Regions from separate parts of the Providencia sp. LY12 genome, predicted to be linked through region 3. Evidence: predicted binding sites of a transcription regulator. Region 3 holds the regulator's gene; each other region holds the start of a gene.

Region 1 (7,556 bases), 790 kb from region 3:
AGCATTGCCAAGTAATGATTTAAACGTACACGTCATGGTATTGTTGATGATTATTGCGGCAATTATTGGTGATGCAGTGAACTACACCATTGGACGTATCTTTGGTGAAAAACTGTTTAAAAACCCAGATTCAAAAATTTTCCGTCGTAGCTATTTAGATAAAACCCATCAGTTTTATGAAAAACATGGCGGAAAAGCAATTATCTTGGCGCGTTTTGTGCCTATCGTGAGAACCTTTGCACCTTTCGTTGCGGGTATGGGTAAAATGTCTTACCGTCATTTTGCCTTTTATAATGTGGCAGGTGCGTTATTATGGGTGTTACTCTTTACCTATGCAGGGTATTTATTCGGTGATCTACCGATAGTACAAAAGAATTTGAAATTACTGATAGTCGCGATTATCTTTATTTCGATTCTGCCGGGTGTCATTGAAATTATTCGCCACCGTCGAGCTGCTGCAAAAGAAAAAAATGCAGTGGCAAAAGAAAATAGTGTGGTGACGCAAAAAAACGATAACCAATAATCGGTTTGAAAAAAGTTTTTATCTACAGTGAGATATCATTGTGGTTTAATGGCAAAAAATAACATACTGATAGATGCTTCTTATATAACCACCATCTGAAATTCAGGGGCGGTATTATTTGAAGTGTCGTCAGAGTGCAATCAGACAAAAAGGTCCATTAATGAGCTGGATTGAGAAAATTTTAAAAAAAGGTACTTCAACCCCATCCCATAAAGCAAACATCCCTGAAGGTGTTTGGACTAAATGTGATAGCTGTGGGCAAGTCCTCTACGGTGCTGAGCTTGAGCGTAACCTACAAGTGTGTCCAAAATGTGACCACCATATGCGAATTCATGCTCGCCAACGCCTTGAATCTTTCCTTGATGAAAACTCAACAACGGAATTAGGTAGCGAATTGGAGCCAAAAGATGTGCTCAAATTCCGCGACTCTAAAAAATACAAAGACAGAATTAGCTCAGCCCAGAAAGAGACGGGTGAAAAAGATGCTATCGTCGTGATGAAAGGTACGCTCAAAGAGATGCCTGTTGTTGCCGCTGCATTTGAATTCTCCTTTATGGGTGGTTCAATGGCATCGGTTGTGGGGGCACGTTTTGTCCGTGCTGTAGAACAAGCTTTGGAAGATAACTGTCCATTAGTTTGCTTCTCATCCAGTGGTGGTGCGCGTATGCAAGAAGCGCTTCTGTCTCTGATGCAAATGGCAAAAACCAGCGCTGCACTGGCGAAAATGCAAGAACGTGGCTTACCGTACATTTCTGTACTGACTGACCCGACCATGGGTGGTGTTTCTGCAAGTTTAGCAATGTTGGGTGATATCAACGTGGCTGAGCCTAAAGCACTGATTGGCTTCGCGGGTCCTCGCGTAATCGAACAAACTGTTCGTGAAAAATTACCTCAAGGTTTCCAACGCAGTGAATTTCTGCTGGAAAAAGGGGCTATTGACATGATCGTGCGTCGTCAAGATATGCGTGATCGTCTGGCGGATGTCCTAGCGATGTTAACCAATCAACCAAGTCTGAACACCGCGCCAGCGCTGGTTGTTGAAGTGGTTGATGTGGAAATTGACCTTGCTGACGCTGTCGATGGTGCAGATAAAGCAAAAGGCGCTAAACATAAAAAAGATGATGAGTAATCCAATCATTCCTACAGCCAAGTCTCCATTGGAGGCTTGGCTCTCTTATCTCACTGACCTGCATAGCCAAAATATTGATATGGGGTTGGAACGAGTAGGGCAAGCAGCCCGTCAAATGCATCTCACTCAACCTGCTCCTCGCGTCATCACTGTCACCGGCACAAACGGTAAAGGTACAACCTGCCATACACTTGAGTCTATTTTGATGGCTGCGGGTTTGAAAGTAGGGGTCTACAGTTCCCCACATTTAGTGCGTTACACGGAACGCGTCCGAATCCAAGGTAAAGAGCTTACTGAAAGTGAGTTTTGCCAAGCATTTGCGACTATCGAAGCGCAGCGTGGAAATATTTCATTAACCTACTTTGAATATGGCACCTTAGCTGCACTACAATTATTTAAGCAAGCTGAGTTAGATATTGTGATCCTTGAAGTAGGGTTAGGCGGTCGCCTTGATGCAACTAATGTCGTGGATGCGGATATCGCGGCAATCACCAGTATTGCGCTTGATCATACCGATTGGCTAGGTTCTGACCGTGAGCATATTGGTCATGAGAAAGCGGGTATTTTCCGCCAAGGTCATTATGGTGTGGTGGGTGAGCCTGATATGCCAGCCTCTATAGGCGCTTATGCAGACAAAATTGGCACCATGCTGTTTCGTCGTGGCAAGGATTGGGATTACCAAGAGCAGGGGCAACATTGGTCTTGGGAAAGTTCTCAACGTTCGTGGGACAATTTACCGTTACCGAATGTGCCGTTGGCTAATGCAGCAACTGCGATGGGGGTGATCAGATGCTTGATGGAGATTGATGCCCAGTTAGCGCAGAAAATCACTGACCAAGCTATCCACCAAGGTTTAAGTACTGCTCAGTTATCGGGACGTTTTCAGATCATTGGAGAACATCCGTTAATGATCTTGGATGTAGCCCATAACCCTCATGCTGCAGGCTATTTAGTCTCCAAACTCGCACAATTACCGGTGACAGAAGGTCGTCGAGTTCGTGCTGTGGTGGGAATGCTAGGGGATAAAGATATTCAAGGGACATTAACCTGTTTATCCCAACAAGTAACTGACTGGTATCTCGCGCCGCTAAGAGAGTTTCGTGGTGCAGATGTGACTGAGCTTAGTCAGCATGTTGACGGTGCCCATGAGTTTGATTCCGTGGAAGCAGCTTGGCAACAAGCATGTGCGGATGCGCGACCACAAGATGTGATTGTGGTGTGTGGGTCATTCCATACCGTGGCTCATGTCATGATGTTATTAGAGAAAGCAGAAGGATAAAGCCAGTGGCTAGTAAATTCCAAAATCGTCTTGCTGGCGCCATTGTGTTAGTCGCCGCAGGGGTCATCGTATTGCCCGCATTATTGGATGGCGATAAGAAATACAATGAAAATGAATTTGCGGCCATTCCGATTATTCCCAAACCGGGTGATGAAGAAGATATTGAGTCAATTGCACCAATTACACACAGTGCATCGACCGCGTCTTCGGAAGGAACTTCTGAAGCGATGTTATCGGAAGCTATTACTGAGCAAAAGCAAAGTGAGCAGCCTCCTGTAGCCGCAAACAGTGCAAATCAAAGCAGTACAAATCAAAGTAATAACAGCCAAAACGTGGCGAATCAAAATGGAAGTGCCATTCCAACTAATGTCACTCCAGAAAAACCACGAGTAGAACCGAAACCGAAACCGGAGCCTAAGCCAGAACCAAAACCTGAGCCTAAGCCTAAGGTGGAACCAAAGCCAGAACCTAAACCTGAACCGAAACAAGAACCTCAAGGTAAAGCGTATGTGGTGCAAGTGATTGCCCTCAATAATGCCAGCAAGGTTGAAGAAATTGTGGCGAAGTTAAGACTGTCTGGGTATCAGGTTTATACGGTGCCAGCGCAACCGGTGAACAACAAATTAACGCGTATTTATGTGGGACCAGAAGCATCAAGGCAGAAGCTTGAATCGGCTTTACCTGAATTGAACGCAATTACCGGTACAAAAGGGATAATCCAAGCCTTTAAACCTTAAATTGATATTCAGTTATCCCTAAAAAATAAGGGTATTTAGTAACTTACTGCGGCGATTATGATTTTTTCTTTTCGCCGCTGATTTTTTTAAATTCAATGAAAAATGGTTACGCAAACGTTTTCGTTTTCTGTTAGAATGCATTCGCCGCTGACGTGAATGCGAATTTTGGAATGAAATATGGTCTGGATTGATTACACAATTATCGCCATTATTGGCTTCTCGGCACTGGTAAGCCTGATCCGTGGATTTGTACGTGAGGCATTATCGTTAATCACTTGGGGTTGTGCGTTCTTCGTAGCAAGTACGTTTTACCCTTATTTAGCGAGTTACTTTACGAACTTTGAGGATATTTTAGTTCGTAATGGTATTGCGATTGCAGCGCTGTTTATCGCGACATTGATTGTCGGTGCAGTGGTGAACTATGTGATTAGCTCATTAGTACAAAAAACCGGATTATCGGGTACAGATCGTGTACTGGGGATCTGCTTCGGTGCGTTGCGTGGGGTATTAATTGTATCGGCGCTGTTGTTCTTTCTCGATACATTTACACCGCTTCCTCAAAGTGAGGATTGGCATCGTTCACAGCTTATTCCGCAGTTCAGTCATATTATTAGGTGGTTCTTTGACTACCTGCAAAATGCGTCAAGTTTCCTACCGGAGAATATCTCTCCGTCTGGCTGATGAGGAAAGACTAAATGTGCGGTATTGTCGGTATCGCCGGTGTTTCACCGGTAAACCAATCAATTTATGATGCGTTAACGGTGCTGCAGCATCGTGGGCAAGATGCAGCGGGTATTGCGACTATTGATGGTAAAAACAATATCCGTTTGCGTAAAGCAAATGGTTTAGTAAAAGACGTCTTTGAAACGCGCCACATGCTGCGTCTTCAAGGCTCAATGGGTATTGGACATGTGCGTTACCCAACTGCGGGTAGTTCCAGCGCATCCGAAGCCCAGCCTTTTTACGTTAACTCTCCTTTTGGTATCACCCTTGCACATAATGGTAACCTGACAAATGCTCACGAACTCGCTCGGAGTCTATTTGAAACAGCACGTCGCCATGTGAATACCACGTCAGACTCCGAAATTCTTCTAAACGTATTAGCATACGAATTAGATAAGTTTGATCATTTTCCTCTCGAACCCGACAACATTTTTAGTGCCGTAGCATCAATGCACAAAAAAATCCGTGGCGCTTATGCTTGTGTGGCACTGATTATTGGTCATGGCATGGTGGCATTCCGTGATCCTCATGGTATTCGCCCATTAGTCCTTGGTCGCCGTATTTTAGCGACTGGCGAACATGAGTATATGGTTGCCTCTGAAAGTGTGGCACTCGATACTTTAGGCTTCGAATTCCTGCGTGATGTTGCGCCAGGCGAAGCGGTGTATGTTACTGAGGATGGCAAATTATTTACCCGCCAATGTGCAGAGAACCCGCAGCTGACGCCGTGTATTTTTGAATATGTTTATTTTGCTCGCCAAGATTCGTTTATCGATAAAATCTCGGTGTATAACGCAAGATTGCGTATGGGGCAAAAATTGGGCGCGAAAATTGCTCGCGAATGGGAAGACTTGCATATTGATGTGGTGATCCCAATCCCTGAAACCTCATGCGATATCGCGTTAGAAATCGCCCATATCCTAGATAAACCGTATCGCCAAGGTTTTGTGAAAAACCGCTATGTGGGCCGTACTTTTATCATGCCGGGGCAACAAGAACGTCGTAAATCTGTGCGCCGAAAACTGAATGCTAACCGTGCAGAGTTTCGCGATAAAAACGTTCTGCTGGTGGATGACTCTATTGTGCGCGGTACCACATCAGAACAGATCGTTGAATTGGCTCGTGAAGCGGGTGCAAAGAATGTCTACTTTGCTTCAGCCGCACCAGAAGTTCGCTTCCCTAACGTATACGGCATTGATATGCCAAATGCCAATGAGCTGATTGCACATGGCCGAGAAGTGGATGAAATCCGTAAACTGATTGGCGCAGATGGCCTAATTTTCCAAGATCTTAGCGACCTCATTGATGCGGTTCGTGAAGAAAATCCTGAAATCAACGAATTTGAATGTTCCGTATTTGATGGTATCTACGTGACCAAAGATATTGACCAGACCTATTTAGATTATCTAGAAAATCTGCGTAAAGATGATGAGTTGAAGTTGAAAGATCAGAGTGATGTTGAGGATTTAGAAATTTACAACGAAGGCTAAATTTTCGGGGATCCTCGTCATACTTCACGCTGTAGCGTTGTTGGCTGCATTAGCTAACCCTAGTCACATACTTATGTATGCTCCTAGGGCTTAGCTAACTTGCCGCCTAGCTACAACATGAATTATTTAGAGGATTAAATGTGGTTTAAATCTAAAACTAAGCTGAAAATGAAGTTAGTCTGAATTACCCTCTGCTCGTATTGTTTTTCTTGATGCCCACTTATTTTCAGTGAGTAAAGTTTTGCTCTATATTTTTACTATCCTGACCTCTACACTTCGCCTCTCACTCACTACTTCCACCTATTTGGTATATAATGCAGGAAATTACGTGAATTGGGGTTGAACATGAAAAAACTTATCATTGGGTTAACGGGTGCGAGTGGGGCGATCTACGGTATTCGATTGCTGGAAGTGCTTAAACCTGTGAAAGATGTGGAAACCCACCTAGTGATGAGTGCAGCTGCGCGTCAGACATTAGCACTGGAAACAGAATTCAGTGTTAAAGATGTGCAACAGCTTGCAGACCATGTTTACGATAGCCGCGATATCGCCGCTGCCATCTCCTCAGGCTCTTTTCGTACCGCAGGTATGGTTATCATGCCGTGTACCATGAAAACCCTTTCTGGCATCGTTCACAGCTATACAGACACGTTAGTCACCCGTGCCGCAGATGTCGTTTTAAAAGAAGGGAAAAAATTGGTGCTGGGTGTGCGTGAAACACCGCTGCATATTGGCCATTTGAAATTGATGGTACAAGCCGCAGAAATGGGAGCGGTGATTATGCCCCCAATGCCTGCGTTTTATCACCAGCCTCAATCGATTCAAGATATTGTTAACCAGACCGTTAACCGCGTTCTTGACCAATTTGATATCGAGCTTGAACAAGATTTATTTACCCGTTGGCAGGGCGCTAAATAGTGCCTGTTTTTAAAATAATCATGATTTTGGTGCTAACAAATCTTCAAGTGCAATTCTCAGCTCAATAAATTCAAATTCAAAGCCAGCCTCTTCTAAACGTTTAGGTATGGCTTGTTGTCCACCAAGTAATAATGTCGCGGATTCCCCAAGTACACCCCTGACTGCAAATGCTGGGGTGCGGATAAAGGAAGGGCGGTTGGTAACATCCCCCATCATGGCGGCAAATTGATCATTATGGACAGGGTAAGGCGAGGTCATATTAAATGGGCCGGAGAGGGTTGGCGTCTCCATTAGGAATAAAATCGCCTTCACCATATCGTTAATATGGATCCACGGCATAAATTGTTTTCCGTGACCAATCGGTCCACCAGCACCCATTTTAAAAATAGGCAGAATTTTAGCGAGCAAACCGCCGTTAGGGGATAAAACTAATCCAGTACGTAGTAAACAAACTCGGGTTTTATCCGATTGCGCTTCTTGGGCGATAGCTTCCCAGTGAGCAGCTAGTTGATGGGTAAATTCATCATGAGGTTGATCTTCTTCCGTCACGACCGATTGACCTTGGTCGCCATAGTAACCAACAGCAGAACCTGACAGGAATACGCTCGGTGGGTTTTGACTGGCTTTGATTAAATTCGTCAATTGTTGCGTGATTTTCCAGCGACTATCACAAAGGATCTGTTTTTGTGCTGCCGTCCAACGTTTTTCTGCGATAGGTTCACCAGCAAGGTTGATGACCACATCAAAGCCATCAAGA
Region 2 (7,556 bases), 1.3 Mb from region 3:
AGAGCGCTGAATAGTGGCTCCAATATCTAATTTTAACTTTGGTCTATTTCTTTTAACGAGTTTTGTTTCAGCCAAATTCGGGCTAAGTTCGGAGATATTTTGGATAGATTTAATACGTTCAGGGAGATGGCTTGTATTTGATGATGTTGGAAATTCTGTCGATTGTGATGCGGTTGGTCGATTATTATTTATTGGAAACATATTTATCCTTATCTATGTTTTCATTGTGAGTGAATTCACCGTTTCGGTGCCCCAATGTTAAACTCCACTGTCTATATTTCACTTAACATTATCGATAACCGCCCCACACCACGCTTGCAAATTTAGCCGCAACAGCCATAAAAAAACCCACCAAAAATAGATCCTTTTTAGTGGGTTTTATTCTTATTTGTTAAGCTAGTTAAGCTAAATTCTCTAAATTATTCGAATTGTAGACAAACAGGTGTTACGTAAAAAACGATAAAGGACAATATTCTAAATAGTTCGTGTTGTGGCTAGGCGGCTAGCAAGGATATCTCGGGGAGCATACATGAGTATGTGACCCGAGTAGCCGAGTGACGCCAACAACGCCACAGCGCGAAATATGACGAACTATTTGCGACGCCATGAAGTGCCCGCAGACGAATCCTCCAACACAACCCCCATCGCCGTTAAAGCATCACGCGCCTGATCCGCCAGCGCCCAATCCTTACTTTGACGCGCATCGTTACGCTGTTTAATCAGCGCTTCGATTTTTGCGACTTCCGCATCATCTTCGCCTTGTGCGCCACCTTGCAGGAAGGTTTCAGGATCTTGCTCTAACAGTCCCAGCACTTTTGCTAGCTCACGTAATTGAGCCGCCATGCCGTTTGCTGCATCCATATTTTCAGTTTTCAGGCGGTTTAATTCACGCGCCATATCAAACAACGCTGAATAAGCTTCTGGTGTATTGAAGTCGTCATTCATCGCTTCACAGAAACGACTCTTATACTCTTCACCGCCTGCTGGTACAGCCGATTTATCCGTGCCGCGCAGCGCTGTATACAGGCGTTCTAATGCGGTACGCGCTTGTTTTAAGTTCTCTTCGGTATAGTTCAGTTGGCTACGATAGTGACCCGAAAGTAGGAAGTAGCGTACAGTTTCCGCATCGTAGTACTCTAATACATCACGGATGGTAAAGAAGTTGTTGAGAGATTTAGACATTTTTTCTCTATCAACCATCACCATACCAGAATGCATCCAGTAATTAACATAAGGACCATCATGGGCGCAGGTAGATTGCGCAATTTCATTTTCATGATGCGGGAACATTAAGTCAGAGCCGCCGCCATGAATATCAAAATGGTTACCTAATGTTTTACTGTTCATTGCCGAACATTCGATATGCCAGCCTGGGCGACCTAATCCCCACGGTGATTCCCAGCTTGGTTCACCCTCTTTGGACATTTTCCATAACACGAAGTCCATTGGATTACGTTTTACATCAGCCACTTCAACACGGGCACCCGCTTGTAGTTGGTCTAAGTCTTGGCGAGATAATAAGCCGTAGTTTGGATCAGTTTTAACTTCAAACATCACATCGCCATTATCTGCAACATAAGCATGACCACGCTCAATCAAGCTTTCAGTTAGCTCAATGATTTCATGAATATGGCGAGTGGCGCGTGGTTCACTGTCTGGACGTAGAATATTTAATGCATCAAAATCTTTGTGCATTTCCGCTAACATGCGAGTGGTTAACTCTTCCACGCTTTCATTATTTTCAGCTGCACGTTTAATGATTTTGTCATCAATATCCGTTACATTACGCACATAATTCAGGTCATAGCCTAAATAGCGTAAATAGCGGCTAATTGCATCGAAAGCCACAAAGGTACGACCGTGACCAATATGACACAAATCGTAAATGGTGATGCCACACACGTACATCCCAATCTTTCCAGCATGGATGGGTTTAAATTCTTCTTTTTGACGACTCAGTGTATTGAAAATCTGCAGCATCTTTTTATTTCCATTTTATTAGTACGTGTATATCTATCATACATCAGATTATCGCAATGTTGAGGATAAAATATCCAAATTCAACCTTACGAAAATAGCACGGTATTGAATCGCGATCATCCGAAGAAAGCAAGGTTAGCGCCTGACTTTATCGCCTTATTTATTAGGTCATTGTTATGGGATAACCTATTTTGCAAACACACTGTCGCTTCAAGTCAGGTTTTATCTGTGATATAAACTTGCTGATCTCAACGCTTTCGCAAGTTAGCGCATAAAAAACAATTATTCAGGATAGCTATTATGGTTACATTTCATACCAATCACGGTGACATCGTTATCAAAACTTTCGCAGACAAAGCACCTGTCACTGTCGAAAACTTTTTAACTTACTGCCGCGAAGGTTTCTACAATAATACCATTTTCCACCGTGTTATTAACGGCTTCATGATCCAAGGCGGTGGTTTTGAGCCGGGCATGAACCAAAAAGACACTAAAGCGCCTATCAAGAACGAAGCTAATAACGGACTGAAAAACAGCCGCGGTACATTAGCAATGGCTCGTACTAACGACCCACACTCAGCAACAGCACAATTCTTCATCAACGTCGCTGACAATGACTTCTTAAACTTCCGTTCAGAGCGCCCAGATGGTTGGGGTTACTGCGTATTTGCTGAAGTGGTTGAAGGTATGGACGTTGTTGACAAAATCAAAGGCGTTTCTACTGGTCGTAGTGGTTTCCACCAAGACGTACCTCGCGAAGACGTAGTGATTGAAAAAGTGACTGTCAGCGAGTAATTCCTGAATTTATGTCCACTTATATCATTGCAGATTTGCATTTAAGTGAAGATGAACCGGCGATCACCGCCGGTTTTCTTACATTTATTGAACAGCAAGCCATACACGCCGACAGCCTGTATATTCTCGGTGACTTTTTCAATTATTGGATTGGCGACGATGATAATACCCTCTTGCATCAGCAAGTGGCTCAAGCCCTAAAACAGCTGAGTGAACGCGGTATCCCTTGCTATTTCATTCATGGCAATCGCGATTTTTTATTGGGTCAACGTTATGCAAAACAGTGCGGCATGACCATTTTGCCCCAAGAAACCCTACTTGAACTATATGATAAGCGTATTTTAATTATGCACGGTGATACCTTATGCACCGACGATGCTGCTTATCAGAACTACCGTAAAAAGGTCCATACTCCTTGGATCCAACGGGTATTTTTACTGCTACCGCTCTTTATTCGCCGCCGCATCGCACAAAAAATGCGTCGCAATAGCCAATATGCCAGCAGTATGAAATCCGAAGCCATTATGGACGTCAATCCCGACGCGGTGATTGATGCCTTAAACCGACATCAAGCACAATGGATGATCCACGGACATACGCATCGCCCTGCTATCCACGAGATTAATCTCGGTGGTCAACTTCATTTTCGTGGCGTTTTAGGCGCATGGCACAGCGAAGGCTCCGCCTTTGTGATCAACGAAAACGGCGTTGAGCTTATTTTCTTTCCTTTTTAACATTCCTATCTTGATAAAGACACGCAGATAAATTGTTGGTTGTCAGTATGACTGTTTGCTTATTTTATAATCACGCAAACGTTTTCCTTACCTAATTACCGTGATATGATCGGGGCAATTCACATTCCCACCCTTAGGGTGATATTTTTCAATACAGGGATCACACCAAATGACTGCCCAAGTTCCTGCTCAATCTGCGGCAAAAATCGCCATTGTTATGGGTTCTAAAAGTGATTGGACAACCATGCAGCATGCCGCTGACGTGCTGACCGAACTGCAACTGCCTTTCCATGTTGAGATTGTTTCCGCACATCGCACGCCAGACAAACTATTTTCCTTTGCTGAAAATGCCAAACAAAATGGTTTTGATGTGATTATCGCGGGTGCCGGTGGTGCCGCCCATTTGCCGGGAATGTTAGCCGCAAAAACGCTGGTTCCCGTCCTTGGTGTCCCTGTACAGAGCGCTGCATTAAGTGGTGTCGATAGCCTGTATTCTATCGTTCAGATGCCAAAAGGCATTCCCGTTGGCACACTTGCCATTGGGAAAGCGGGCTCAGCTAACGCCGCACTGCTAGCAGCACAAATTTTAGCCAATCATGACAGCGAGCTATTCAATCGCTTATCCGCATGGCGTGAAGCACAAACCAACGACGTATTAAATAACCCAGATCCGAGGGATGCGTAATGAAACCGGTTTGTGTCCTTGGTAACGGTCAATTAGGTCGCATGCTGCGCCAAGCAGGCGAACCGCTAGGTATTTCTGTCTTTCCTGTTGGGTTAGATGCCGAGCCTGAAGCGGTACCTTATCAACAAAGTGTGATCACCGCTGAAATTGAACGTTGGCCAGAAACCCCATTAACCAAAGAGTTAGCGCGTCATAATGCGTTTATTAACCGTGATATATTTCCACGTCTAGCTGACCGCTTCCCACAAAAAAGCCTGTTCGACTCGTTAAATTTATCGACAGCGCCTTGGGCACTATTAGAATCGCCAGACCAATGGCCAGAATTGTTTGCCACTCTGGGTGATTTTTTGATAGTGAAACGCAGAACCGGTGGCTACGACGGTCGTGGCCAATGGCGTGTTCGCCCCGGTGATGAGCAAACGCTCCCTGCGGAAATTTACGGTGAATGCATCGTCGAACAAGGGATCCCATTTGATGCTGAAGTCTCCGTAATTGGTGCCCGTAGCCAATCCGGTGAATCAGTGTTCTACCCAATCACCCATAATCTTCACCAAGAAGGGATTTTACGCACCAGTGTGGCTTTTCCTGATGCAAACCCTGTCCAGCAGCAACAAGCACAGACGATGCTCAGTGCCGTGATGGATGAGTTAGGGTATATCGGTGTGATGGCAATGGAGTGTTTTGTGGTTGGCGATAAACTGCTGATCAACGAAATCGCCCCTCGCGTTCATAATAGTGGGCATTGGACTCAAAACGGCGCTTCCATTAGCCAATTTGAGCTTCATTTACGCGCGATTTTAAATTTACCGATGCCGACACCAGAAGTTTTCAGCCCTGCGGTAATGGTCAATTTAATTGGCACTGATGTTAACCAAGAATGGTTGAATCTGTCTTTAGTCCATTTACATTGGTATGAGAAAGAAGTGCGCCCAGTACGTAAAGTGGGTCACTTAAATCTGACTCATAGCGATATTCATCAACTCGAAAATACCCTCGATAGTTTGATCCCAATGCTGCCAAATGAGTATAAAAGTGGCATTGAGTGGGCAAAAACAAAATTAGGCTGGTACTCTCGCCAAAAATAGGGAAAATAGCGCTATTCGTGCCCGAGAGTAATATTTCGGGCATTGTGCTATTTTTGCCCTACTTTTATAGTGATTACTTGTGAGTGATGACTAACTCACTAGGGCACCACTGGAGTACATATGCCAGAAACACAAGCCTCACCGTTTAGTCCGTTATACCAATGGTCAATTCTTATTCTCCTCGGACTGGTTTATTTCCTTGCTACCGCCACCACATTTACCTCATTAGGCGTAGTATTACCGAGCATGATCGGCGAATTAAAATGGAGTTGGACTGAGGCAGGCTTTGGTTTTACTTTACTTGGTTTAACCTGCGGTTTAGCGAGCTTTTTACCCTCATTGCTGATACGTAAAGTCGGTGTTCGTCTTACACTGCTTTTAGGCATGCTCGTTTTCTGTTCTGGCTTTTATAGCCTCTATTCCACCGAAGCGATCAGCACCTATTTCTTAGGCACTGCCTTGATTGGTATTGGGTTTACACTATTAGCGACCGTTCCCGGTACCTATGTACTTTCTCGCCTATTTGAAAAACAATCTCTGGCATTTGGATTGTATTTCACGATTGGTGGATTGGGTGGCGTTGCAGGTCCTTGGATTTACTTCTACGCATCGAATCAATTAGGCTCTTGGCGAATGCACTGGGTATTATGTGCAGTTTATCTTAGCATTGTCACAATCATCACTATCTTGGCATTACGTGAAGGGAAAAAAGAACAAGATCACGCCAAAAAAGTAATGCAAAAACAAGTTAGTCATGCGAATAAGCCTATTTATCGCACCGCAGAGATTTGGACAGTTCGCCGCGCATTACGCACTTGGCAGTTCTATTTAATCGCCGCGACTTACACCTCTTTTTTATGGTGCGGTATTACAGTAAACAGTTTTGCAGTGGCGCACATTGAAGAGCGTGGATTTGGTATGACTATCGCGGTTTCTCTGTTAAGTACCATGGCGTTTGTGAATGCATTTTCGCGCTTCTTAGGCGGTGCGGCGGGTGAATGGTTGGAGCCGAAACGTTTACTGATTGGTAGCCTAATTATTATGGTGCTTGGCGTAGTGGCATTGAGTATCTCCACATCATGGTTCTGGCTGATTTTGTTCGTGATTTGCGTGGGTGTTGGCTACGGTATGACCTTCTTAGCGTCCAGTGTTTTACTGTCCAATTATTTTGGTCGCGGACCTTATTTAGAGTTGTTCTCGGTCGTCAATTTAATCTCAACTATTGCCTGTTTAGCGCCATTTATCGCAGGCGCAATTAAGGATATTACAGGCAGTTTTACCCCTGCATTTTTAACCATCGCAGCTCCTGTTATCGTGATCCTATTCTTTACTTTAATGATGAAGCCCCCTGCTTTAGAAGTAAAAAAAGATTAGCCCGCAAAAAGAAAAAAGCTCGGGGCAACCCGAGCAAATTATCAAACCAAGGGAAAACAAGGATCCATTTACACGTTCTACTTCTTACCGGCATAACCGATTACAAATTACTTCAATAACTCTGGTACTTTCAGCAAGATAAATTCATTATCATCCGCTTGATTGGGTTCACGACTGGAAGAGAACGGGTAGTTATTATCGTTACCGACGATAATATGTTCATTATCCACCACATCCACATTTTCAATCGTGAAGAATGGGAAGGTAAATACCCCATCATTTAGTGGTTTCCTGGCTAGCTTGTTAGGGTCTTGGATGTTCATTAAGTCAACATAGGCTTGTTTATCCACTGTATCACCTACATTTTTATCTGAAAATTCAATGCGATAAACACGTTTGAATTTTGCTAAGTTGCTAAAGCAGTTTTCTTTGTTTTTTTCGCCTTCAGCGCACGCTTTATCCGCAGTGCCTTCCCCATTATCACGTTCGATAATCAAACCGTGAGTGTCATCAATCAGGTTAAAATCACCGATGGCATTTTGATTATCTTCAAAAACATATAACCAACTGCGCCCAGTCCAATCTTGCTTTTTCACATCAAATTCAAGAATACGCGCCGCTTTTTTGCCGTTCACATTCTCATAGTCTTGTTTATCTTCTTGCCACAAAGCCCCTTCCAACATCGGATAAAGTTTGGTTCCATCCGGTGATGATGCCATTCCTTCAAAACCTTTTGAGCGATTGACTTGGAAAGTCACTTTATCCGCAGGTTTGCCCGGTGTTGTCAGTGTGTAGTGGTCAGGGGAAATGACTTTCTTGCCTTCAACTTGCGTTTCAAATAGCGCCAACACCTTGCCATTTAAATCCATTTTGATGAGATAAGGCCCAAATTCATCACCCACC
Region 3 (7,556 bases):
ACAGTGAAAAATCGTCAATCTAGTTTTCAGCTGATAAGGTTATAGCTCTATACAGAGCTATAACCTGTTGAATCGGTAGGTAATAAATTCACCGGAATATTCTATTACTTCTCACTAAAATTGACCGAAAAAATGGCATTGTCACGTTCAATCGCGTCAACAAGTTGTTTGAAATGAGCGCTTTTTTGATACATTTCTAATGCTTGTGCATTTTCCCACTCTTCAAACACAATGTAGCCATTTTCTTTTGCCATCAGGTCATACTGCAAACATCCTTTTTCCATCCGGCTGCGTTTGGCAATTTCGCTAACGATTTTCTTCGTTAAATACCCGTCCTTTTTTTCGGTAGTGATTTGGGCATATACAACAATACTCATACCATTCTCCTTATGTACTCAGAACTATCTTAATGGAGACTTTGTTTTTGTATTGTAAAAAAGCGAATAATTTGACTTTAAAAATGCCGACGGTGTCATGGTAAAGTAACGCTTAAAATCGCGATAAAAGTGGGATTGATCATAATAGCCCGTTTCAAACCAACGATAAGTATCTTGTTCTTTCACCATAGTTTTCATCACTTGCTCTAAGCGACAATTGATCTGGTACCGTTTTGGTGTGATCCCAAATTCTTTTAAAAACTCTTTTTGAACTAAGCGTGCGCTGTAGCCAATATCATCGGCAATTTCGGTAATTTTTTTATTTGGATTGTGATAAAGAGAGTCCAGAACGTGGTCAATAAAATGTGCCTTTTTCGCTGCCTTAGTGACATAAAAACACTCATGCAACTCTTTGAATGAAGAATTGGCCAATGATTTAAACCAATTATTGCTCCATATTTGGCTAAGCGGAGTAGGGATATCCGTATAATTTAACGTGCGTTGGGGAAGTAAAAAACGTAAGGCATCGTGGCGAATACGCAGCACCATCACGCTGGCATTATTCGGGATGGCGGTAAATATATTGACTCTGGGGATGATTAACTGAAATGGATTGACGGATGTATGTTCGTGAGTCGACATACTGATATTTTCAGTCGAAACCCATATTTCAGCACCTGTACCTGGGAAGATCTTAATAGCATCAGTAAATTTCTTGATAATCAAAACTGAACTAACAAATTCTTTTAATTCATCAGGAGGATAATACTGTTTCAGCATGGCTCTTCAAAACGTCATAATTGAATATGCTAATAATAGCGTGTTATAGGGAAAAAATTAACTCTATAAACGATATATTCACCAAATAACGTATTTATTAAAAATCAGTTCCGTTATTAATAATAGTAACGGAACTGATTATTATGATGCCAAAAAATAACGTTAACTAACGATTAGTCATGCTGATATTCAGTGTGCTTAATCGCATCATTGGACTTGCTAGCACAACGCTGCATGAAATAGCCTATAATCATTGGGATTACAGTAAATGCCATCACGCCAGTTGTAGCGAGTAAAGGGTCAAATGTAAGTGCAGACACTAATAAACTGGCTAAGAAACATAACCCTAATTGTAAGGCGTTTTGCAGTGCAGCGGCCTTACCACTAGCAGATGGGAACGTATTGAGGGCTTTGGCGACTGCAATTGGGTATGATGCTCCGTTCATTGCTGCCATAAAGCAAAATGGAACCAAAATCATGGTTAATGTTGGCTGCGTATAAATCGCCATCACAAAGAGAATAATCATACTAACGGCATAACCCGCTAGCAAGATTGGGAACAACGTTTCAGCGCGAACTTTAGCTAATACGAAGCGGCAGCCGTATCCCCCGACAATAAATGCCAGTGTTTGAGGGATATAACTCAAGCCGATATCCGCAGGGTTAAAGCCCATATTGCGTAGAATAAATGGCGAACCCGTTAGCCATGCAAAAAAGCCAGCGCTACACGCTGCATACACAAGTACGTTACCACTGAAAACAGGGGAGCTTAGCAAGGTAGCAAAGGAAACTTTGGTTTGTGGCTGGTTTTCTTCTGCGATGACTTTCGGTGCCACTTTTTTTAGCATCAAGGTCGGTAGCAGGAGTAAAACGCCCACCATCATCAGCACGATGAAGATAAATTCCCAGTTTTTGTGCTCAAGCACCCAGGCACCTAAAAGTGGCGCTAATGCAGGAGAAAGCGCCACTAAAGGCATGATAGAGGCAAATACTTTTTGAGTATCAGCTTCGTTATAGCGGTCGATAACGAGGGCCTGCCATAAAACCGCAGCAGAACAAACGCCAACGGCTTGCAAGAATCGAAGGATTAATAACTGAGTGGCATCGGTGACCCAAATCATTGCTAGACAGCTAACAATAAACAGGGAAAGCCCAACAATAAGGATAGGTTTGCGTCCTAATTTATCTGAAAGGCGTCCCCATAATAGCTGGGCAAACGCGAAGCCCGCTAGAAAGATACTTAATGATGCGCTGATAGCGCCTTCAGTCGTATTTAAGGTTGTTTGCATTGAACCAAAGGCTGGCAGATACATATCGATGGCTAAAAACCCCAGCATGCTTAGGCCAGCAAGATAAATCAAAAATCCAGAGGAGTTTTTTGTCGCAGTATTTGTCATAGTTTTTGCTTAATCTATATTTAAAATAATGTTGATAGTTATCTTATTGTATAGGCTATTTTTTTACGTTGTGAAACGGTAATATTTGGACTCTGCTATCAAATAATTTGAAAGGAAAGAAAATGTGGTCAGCTCATGCACTTGAAGTCATAGACGCAGTTGCTCGAACGGGAAGCTTTAGTGGTGCTGCGGATGAGCTGCATCGAGTTCCTTCAGCGATCAGCTACACAGTAAAACAAGTCGAAGAATGGTTAGCAGTTCCGCTATTCGAACGTCGTCACCGTGATGTGGTATTGACGGAAGCCGGGGCTATCTTTATTAAAGAAAGTCGAAGTGTTATCAAAAAAATGATTGATACTCGACATCAATGCCAACAAGTCGCCAATGGATGGCGCGGACAGTTCAGTATTGCTGTTGATTGCATCGTAAAACCGCAGCGTACGGAACAGCTGATTTTGGATTTTTATCGTCATTTCCCTGATATTGAACTGTATATCCACCCTGAAGTGTTTAATGGAGTTTGGGATGCTTTAGCCGATGGACGTGTGGATGTTGCGATTGGAGCGACCCGTGCTTCACCAATTGGAGAGCGCTATAGCTTCCGTGATATGGGCTTTATGTCATGGCGTTGTGTTGCGAGCCCCGATCACCCATTAGCAAAAATTCAGGGCAAACTGACAGATGATCAAATGCGTGAATATCCAAGTTTGTGCTTAGAAGATACCTCAAGAAGCTTACCGAAAAGAGATACTTGGGCGCTGGATAACCAACGTCGCTTAGTTGTGCCTTACTGGGAAAGTGGTTTAGCGTGTTTGGAAAATGGGCTGTGTGTGGGAATGGTTCCTGAGCACCGTGCAGCGCCATTGTGTGCAGAAGGCAAGCTTGTTGAGCTGGAATTAGCACAGCCGTTTCCTGAAAGCCCTTGCTGCTTAACGTGGGTTGAGAATGATACATCTCCAGCGTTGAGATGGCTGCTTGACTATCTTGGTGATAGCGAAACGCTCAACGCGGAGTGGTTTGCGAGCTAATGTGCTGAGGTAGACTTAGCGGCGATAATCAATAAATGGACCGTCAGCCACGGAACGGCGCTCAACTAAACGCGGATGAACTTCAATCGTTTGCGCATCTTCGCGTTTATTCACAATACGATCGAGCAACATCGCAAACGCCATTTGACCTAAACGCTCTTTTGGCTGGTGGATTGTGGTTAATGCAGGCGTGAAATATCGTGCATTACGCACGTTATCATAACCAATAATGGAAATATCTTGAGGGACACGTAATCCCATCTCGTCAGCCGCACAGATTGCCCCCATCGCCATGATGTCTCCACCACAGAAGACCGCAGTAGGGCGGTGCTTGTTACTGAGGATCTGCATCATCGCTTTATAGCCTGATTCTGGCTCGAAATCCCCTTGAACAATCCATTCATCTTTTAATGTGACTTTGGCTTCTTCCATGGCTTTTTTGAAGCCGGTTAAACGCCCAATACCTGTATTTCTTTCGAGAGAGCCAGGGATCACGCCAATTTCACGGTGACCACGGTCAATAAGGTAACGACCCGCTAAGTAACCACCGTGGAAAGAGTTATCAATAATACTGTCAGTGAAATCCCCGCGAGAGGTACCCCAGTCCATGACGACCATTGGGATATTTCGGTAATCTTCCAACATACCTATCAAGGTGTCAGGGTATTCTGAACACATCACAAGTAGCCCATCGACACGTTTTTGTGCCAACATTTGCAAGTACGCTTTTTGCTTACCTAAGTTATTGTGAGAGTTACATAAAATTAGAGTATAGCCTTTCTCATAGCAACTATTCTCGACAGACTCGATCACTTCTGCGAAATAGGGGGCTTCACTTGATGTTGCCAACAGACCAATTGATTTGGTGTGGTTGACTTTTAAACTACGCGCAACCGCACTCGGAGAATAATTGAGCTCTTTGATGGCGGCCCAAACGGCTGTTTTTGTATCATCAGCGACAAAACGCGTCTTGTTGATAACATGGGAGACGGTTGTGGTAGAGACGCCCGCACGTTTCGCCACATCTTTAATTGTTGCCATGAGAAGAAAAAACTCCTAACCAAAACTTGGTCTCTAAAATAATTCTAGTTAAATAATTACCTGCATATTGATGCATAGTACCTTTGCTGGCAATAATTTAGCGATTTGTTGTCGATTTTGTCTGATCTAGCGCAAAAACGAAAGAAATAATTGATGTTATAACATGTGATATAGACACTGGTTTTACGTTTTTGTGCATGTATACTGAAATAACCTTTTTATTTTATGGTTATTTGATAATTCAATTTCTTTATATGAGAGGGTCTCATGGATACAGATTTTAAATATGGATTGCTAGCTGCGTTTGGCTCTTTAGCTGTAATTATTTTGTTTGCTGTGCACATTTTCTGATTTCATTTCCATCCTATCTAATAAGGATGAGAAATAATTAAGGGCGAGTAATATACTCGCCCTTAGTCATTTTAGATCTGAACTAAAATTAAGCCAGATTTTCTTCAACAAATTTCCAGTTAACCAACGCCCAGAAGTTTTCTAAGTATTTTGGACGTGCGTTACGGTAGTCGATGTAGTAAGCGTGTTCCCAGATATCAACAGTCAGAACTGGCTTATCGTCACCAGAAATTGGTGTTGCCGCGTTAGATGTGTTAACGATAGCCAGGCTGCCATCTGCTTTCTTCACTAACCAAGTCCAACCTGCACCGAAGTTTTTAACTGCGGCATCAGTGAATTGCTCTTTGAACTGAGCAAATGAACCAAATGCTTTGTTGATAGCTTCTGCAACTTTACCGGTTGGCTCGCCACCTGCATTTGGAGCCAAGCAGTGCCAGTAGAAAGTGTGGTTCCAAACTTGAGCCGCGTTATTGAATACGCCACCTTCAGAAGTTTTAATGATTTCTTCTAAAGACAGACCTTCAAATTTGGTGCCTTTGATCAGGTTATTCAGGTTAACAACATAAGTGTTGTGGTGCTTACCATAGTGGTATTCTAAGGTCTCAGCAGAGATATGAGGTTCTAAAGCATCTTTAGCATAAGGTAGAGCTGGTAATTCAAAAGACATTGCGTACTCCTTGATTGCTTTTATTCAGTGTTTAGGGTGTTTGCTCGTAAAATGAGCGAAATTAAATGTACTTCTATTAATTAATCTACTTCTAGTGTAGTGACGTTGAGCTGTGCTGAGCTATTGCGCCGCATTGTAAGTCATGATTTATCATAACAGAATACAGGTTACAGTAAGAAAAAACCTGTTCCATGATGCTATTTATGCCTTAATTGTTAGTAAGTTGCATAATAATTATTCCACTGCGTGTCGTTATTGTCATTGAAGAGCAGGGAAATACATCAAGTGTTATTAATTTGCTAATATATTAACAAATAACTCCCATGATTACACGGCAAAAACACCCAGAGTGAATTTTTTATAGTAAAAAGAAAACGTTGCTATTTGCTTTTCACCTTTTGAGTACAGCAAATAGGAGTGCTATAGTATTCGCCTTATAAAACTGGCATATTGTATGAAACAATCACGGAACAATTTGCGATGTTTTGACTATGCCGGCGATTACACCGGTCAATGTGTTCTGTCTAATGAGTTGCCTTGCAAATGATTCAAAGTGGCTCAGTGACTGCAAAATCAGCACCCACGTTTTAGGATATAAAATGACAACTATCGAAAAAATTGAGCGCCAAGTTAAAGAAAACCCAATTTTATTATACATGAAAGGCTCTCCAAAACTGCCTAGCTGCGGTTTTTCTGCTCAAGCTGTTCAAGCTCTCTCTTCTTGCGGTGAGCGTTTTGCTTACGTTGATATTTTACAAAACCCAGATATTCGTGCAGAGCTACCAAAATATGCTAATTGGCCAACATTCCCACAGTTATGGGTTGATGGTGAGTTAGTTGGCGGTTGTGACATTATCGTTGAGATGTTCCAACGCGGCGAATTACAAGCTCTGATCAAAGAAACTGCAGACAAATACCGTCCAGCAGATGAAACCATCACTGAGTAATTAAATTGTTGAATAGGCTTTAATGCTTATATTGATGAAAACCGTATTAGCCTAAAACTAATACGGTTTTTTTGTTTTTAGGGGGCGAGGTTATTGAGGCTCACTAGGTAGTGGCCATCCACCTAATTTTTTCCATTTATTGACTAACTCGCAAAATAATAGCGCGGTACGGTTAGTATCGTATAGGGCTCCGTGGGCTTGCTTGCCATCAAATGGAATACCTGCGGTGACACAGGCTTTTGCAAGAATGGTTTGCCCAAAAACTAATCCACTCAGTGCGGCGGTATCAAAGGTTGCGAAGGGATGAAATGGGTTACGTTTTAACCCAGAGCGTTCTGCCGCATTCATAACAAAGCTGTGATCAAAATTTGCGTTATGAGCTACCATGATCGCGCGATTGCAATCGGTATTCTTCATACCTTTTCGAATTGTTTTAAAAATGGCATGTAATGCATCATATTCACTCACTGCACCACGTAGGGGGTTCGTGGGGTCAATACCTGTGAACTCCAGTGCAGAGGGCTCCAAATTCGCACCTTCAAATGGTTCTACATGAAAATGCAGCGTTTCATCAATGGCTAGCCAGCCATCTTTGTCCATTTTGAGTGTAATGGCCGCTATCTCTAATAGACCATCAGTTTTAGGGTTGAACCCACCAGTTTCAACATCTATAACGACAGGGTAGTAACCCCGGAAGCGGTTAACCAGTGAGTTAGGGTTATTTTTTTCAGACATTAGGCTTTCAATTTACAGTTTCTGGTTGGCTTTCATTATGCCAAAGGGAATGCATTTTTGCAGGTAGATACTGAAGATATTTTAGGTGATGGTTATCACCACCTAAAATATAAAATGTATGTGAGGGATTAATTTCCTAATCCTTTGCTTGCACTTTTATTTTCGATAAGCTCAATTTTATAGCCATCTGGATCTTCAACAAATGCGATAACGGTTGTACCACCCTTGACTGG

The links. Region 3 encodes PurR, which represses purine synthesis genes. Its sites were predicted from a motif close to CANGCAAACGTTTGCNTG; they were not measured.
Region 1: a site for PurR is predicted at 3,776-3,793, ahead of cvpA (colicin V production protein). Genes of this name have one in related genera too.
Region 2: a site for PurR is predicted at 3,581-3,598, ahead of purE (5-(carboxyamino)imidazole ribonucleotide mutase). Genes of this name have one in related genera too.

What each region holds. Positions count from the first base shown of each region.
Region 1 is NZ_CM172594.1:2,711,481-2,719,036, reverse strand. Features, by position in the region: gene ACY3ZI_RS12920 (DedA family protein) at 1-523, shown strand, start outside; gene accD (acetyl-CoA carboxylase, carboxyltransferase subunit beta) at 684-1,652, shown strand; gene folC (bifunctional tetrahydrofolate synthase/dihydrofolate synthase) at 1,645-2,931, shown strand; gene dedD (cell division protein DedD) at 2,937-3,668, shown strand; gene cvpA (colicin V production protein) at 3,846-4,349, shown strand; gene purF (amidophosphoribosyltransferase) at 4,364-5,881, shown strand; gene ACY3ZI_RS12890 (UbiX family flavin prenyltransferase) at 6,227-6,799, shown strand; gene ACY3ZI_RS12885 (TIGR01777 family oxidoreductase) at 6,818-7,556, opposite strand, start outside.
Region 2 is NZ_CM172594.1:3,241,711-3,249,266, forward strand. Features, by position in the region: gene ACY3ZI_RS15590 (protein-tyrosine phosphatase family protein) at 1-201, opposite strand, end outside; gene cysS (cysteine--tRNA ligase) at 592-1,980, opposite strand; gene ppiB (peptidylprolyl isomerase B) at 2,281-2,775, shown strand; gene lpxH (UDP-2,3-diacylglucosamine diphosphatase) at 2,787-3,509, shown strand; gene purE (5-(carboxyamino)imidazole ribonucleotide mutase) at 3,679-4,194, shown strand; gene purK (5-(carboxyamino)imidazole ribonucleotide synthase) at 4,194-5,279, shown strand; gene ACY3ZI_RS15620 (MFS transporter) at 5,400-6,653, shown strand; gene ACY3ZI_RS15625 (esterase-like activity of phytase family protein) at 6,761-7,556, opposite strand, start outside.
Region 3 is NZ_CM172594.1:1,916,890-1,924,445, forward strand. Features, by position in the region: gene ACY3ZI_RS09065 (riboflavin synthase subunit alpha) at 1-23, shown strand, start outside; gene ACY3ZI_RS09070 (putative quinol monooxygenase) at 105-377, opposite strand; gene ACY3ZI_RS09075 (helix-turn-helix transcriptional regulator) at 402-1,157, opposite strand; gene punC (purine nucleoside transporter PunC) at 1,331-2,554, opposite strand; gene punR (DNA-binding transcriptional activator PunR) at 2,677-3,582, shown strand; gene purR (HTH-type transcriptional repressor PurR) at 3,598-4,623, opposite strand; gene cydH (cytochrome bd-I oxidase subunit CydH) at 4,891-4,974, shown strand; gene sodB (superoxide dismutase [Fe]) at 5,063-5,641, opposite strand; gene ACY3ZI_RS09105 (Grx4 family monothiol glutaredoxin) at 6,241-6,588, shown strand; gene rnt (ribonuclease T) at 6,679-7,323, opposite strand; gene gloA (lactoylglutathione lyase) at 7,452-7,556, opposite strand, start outside.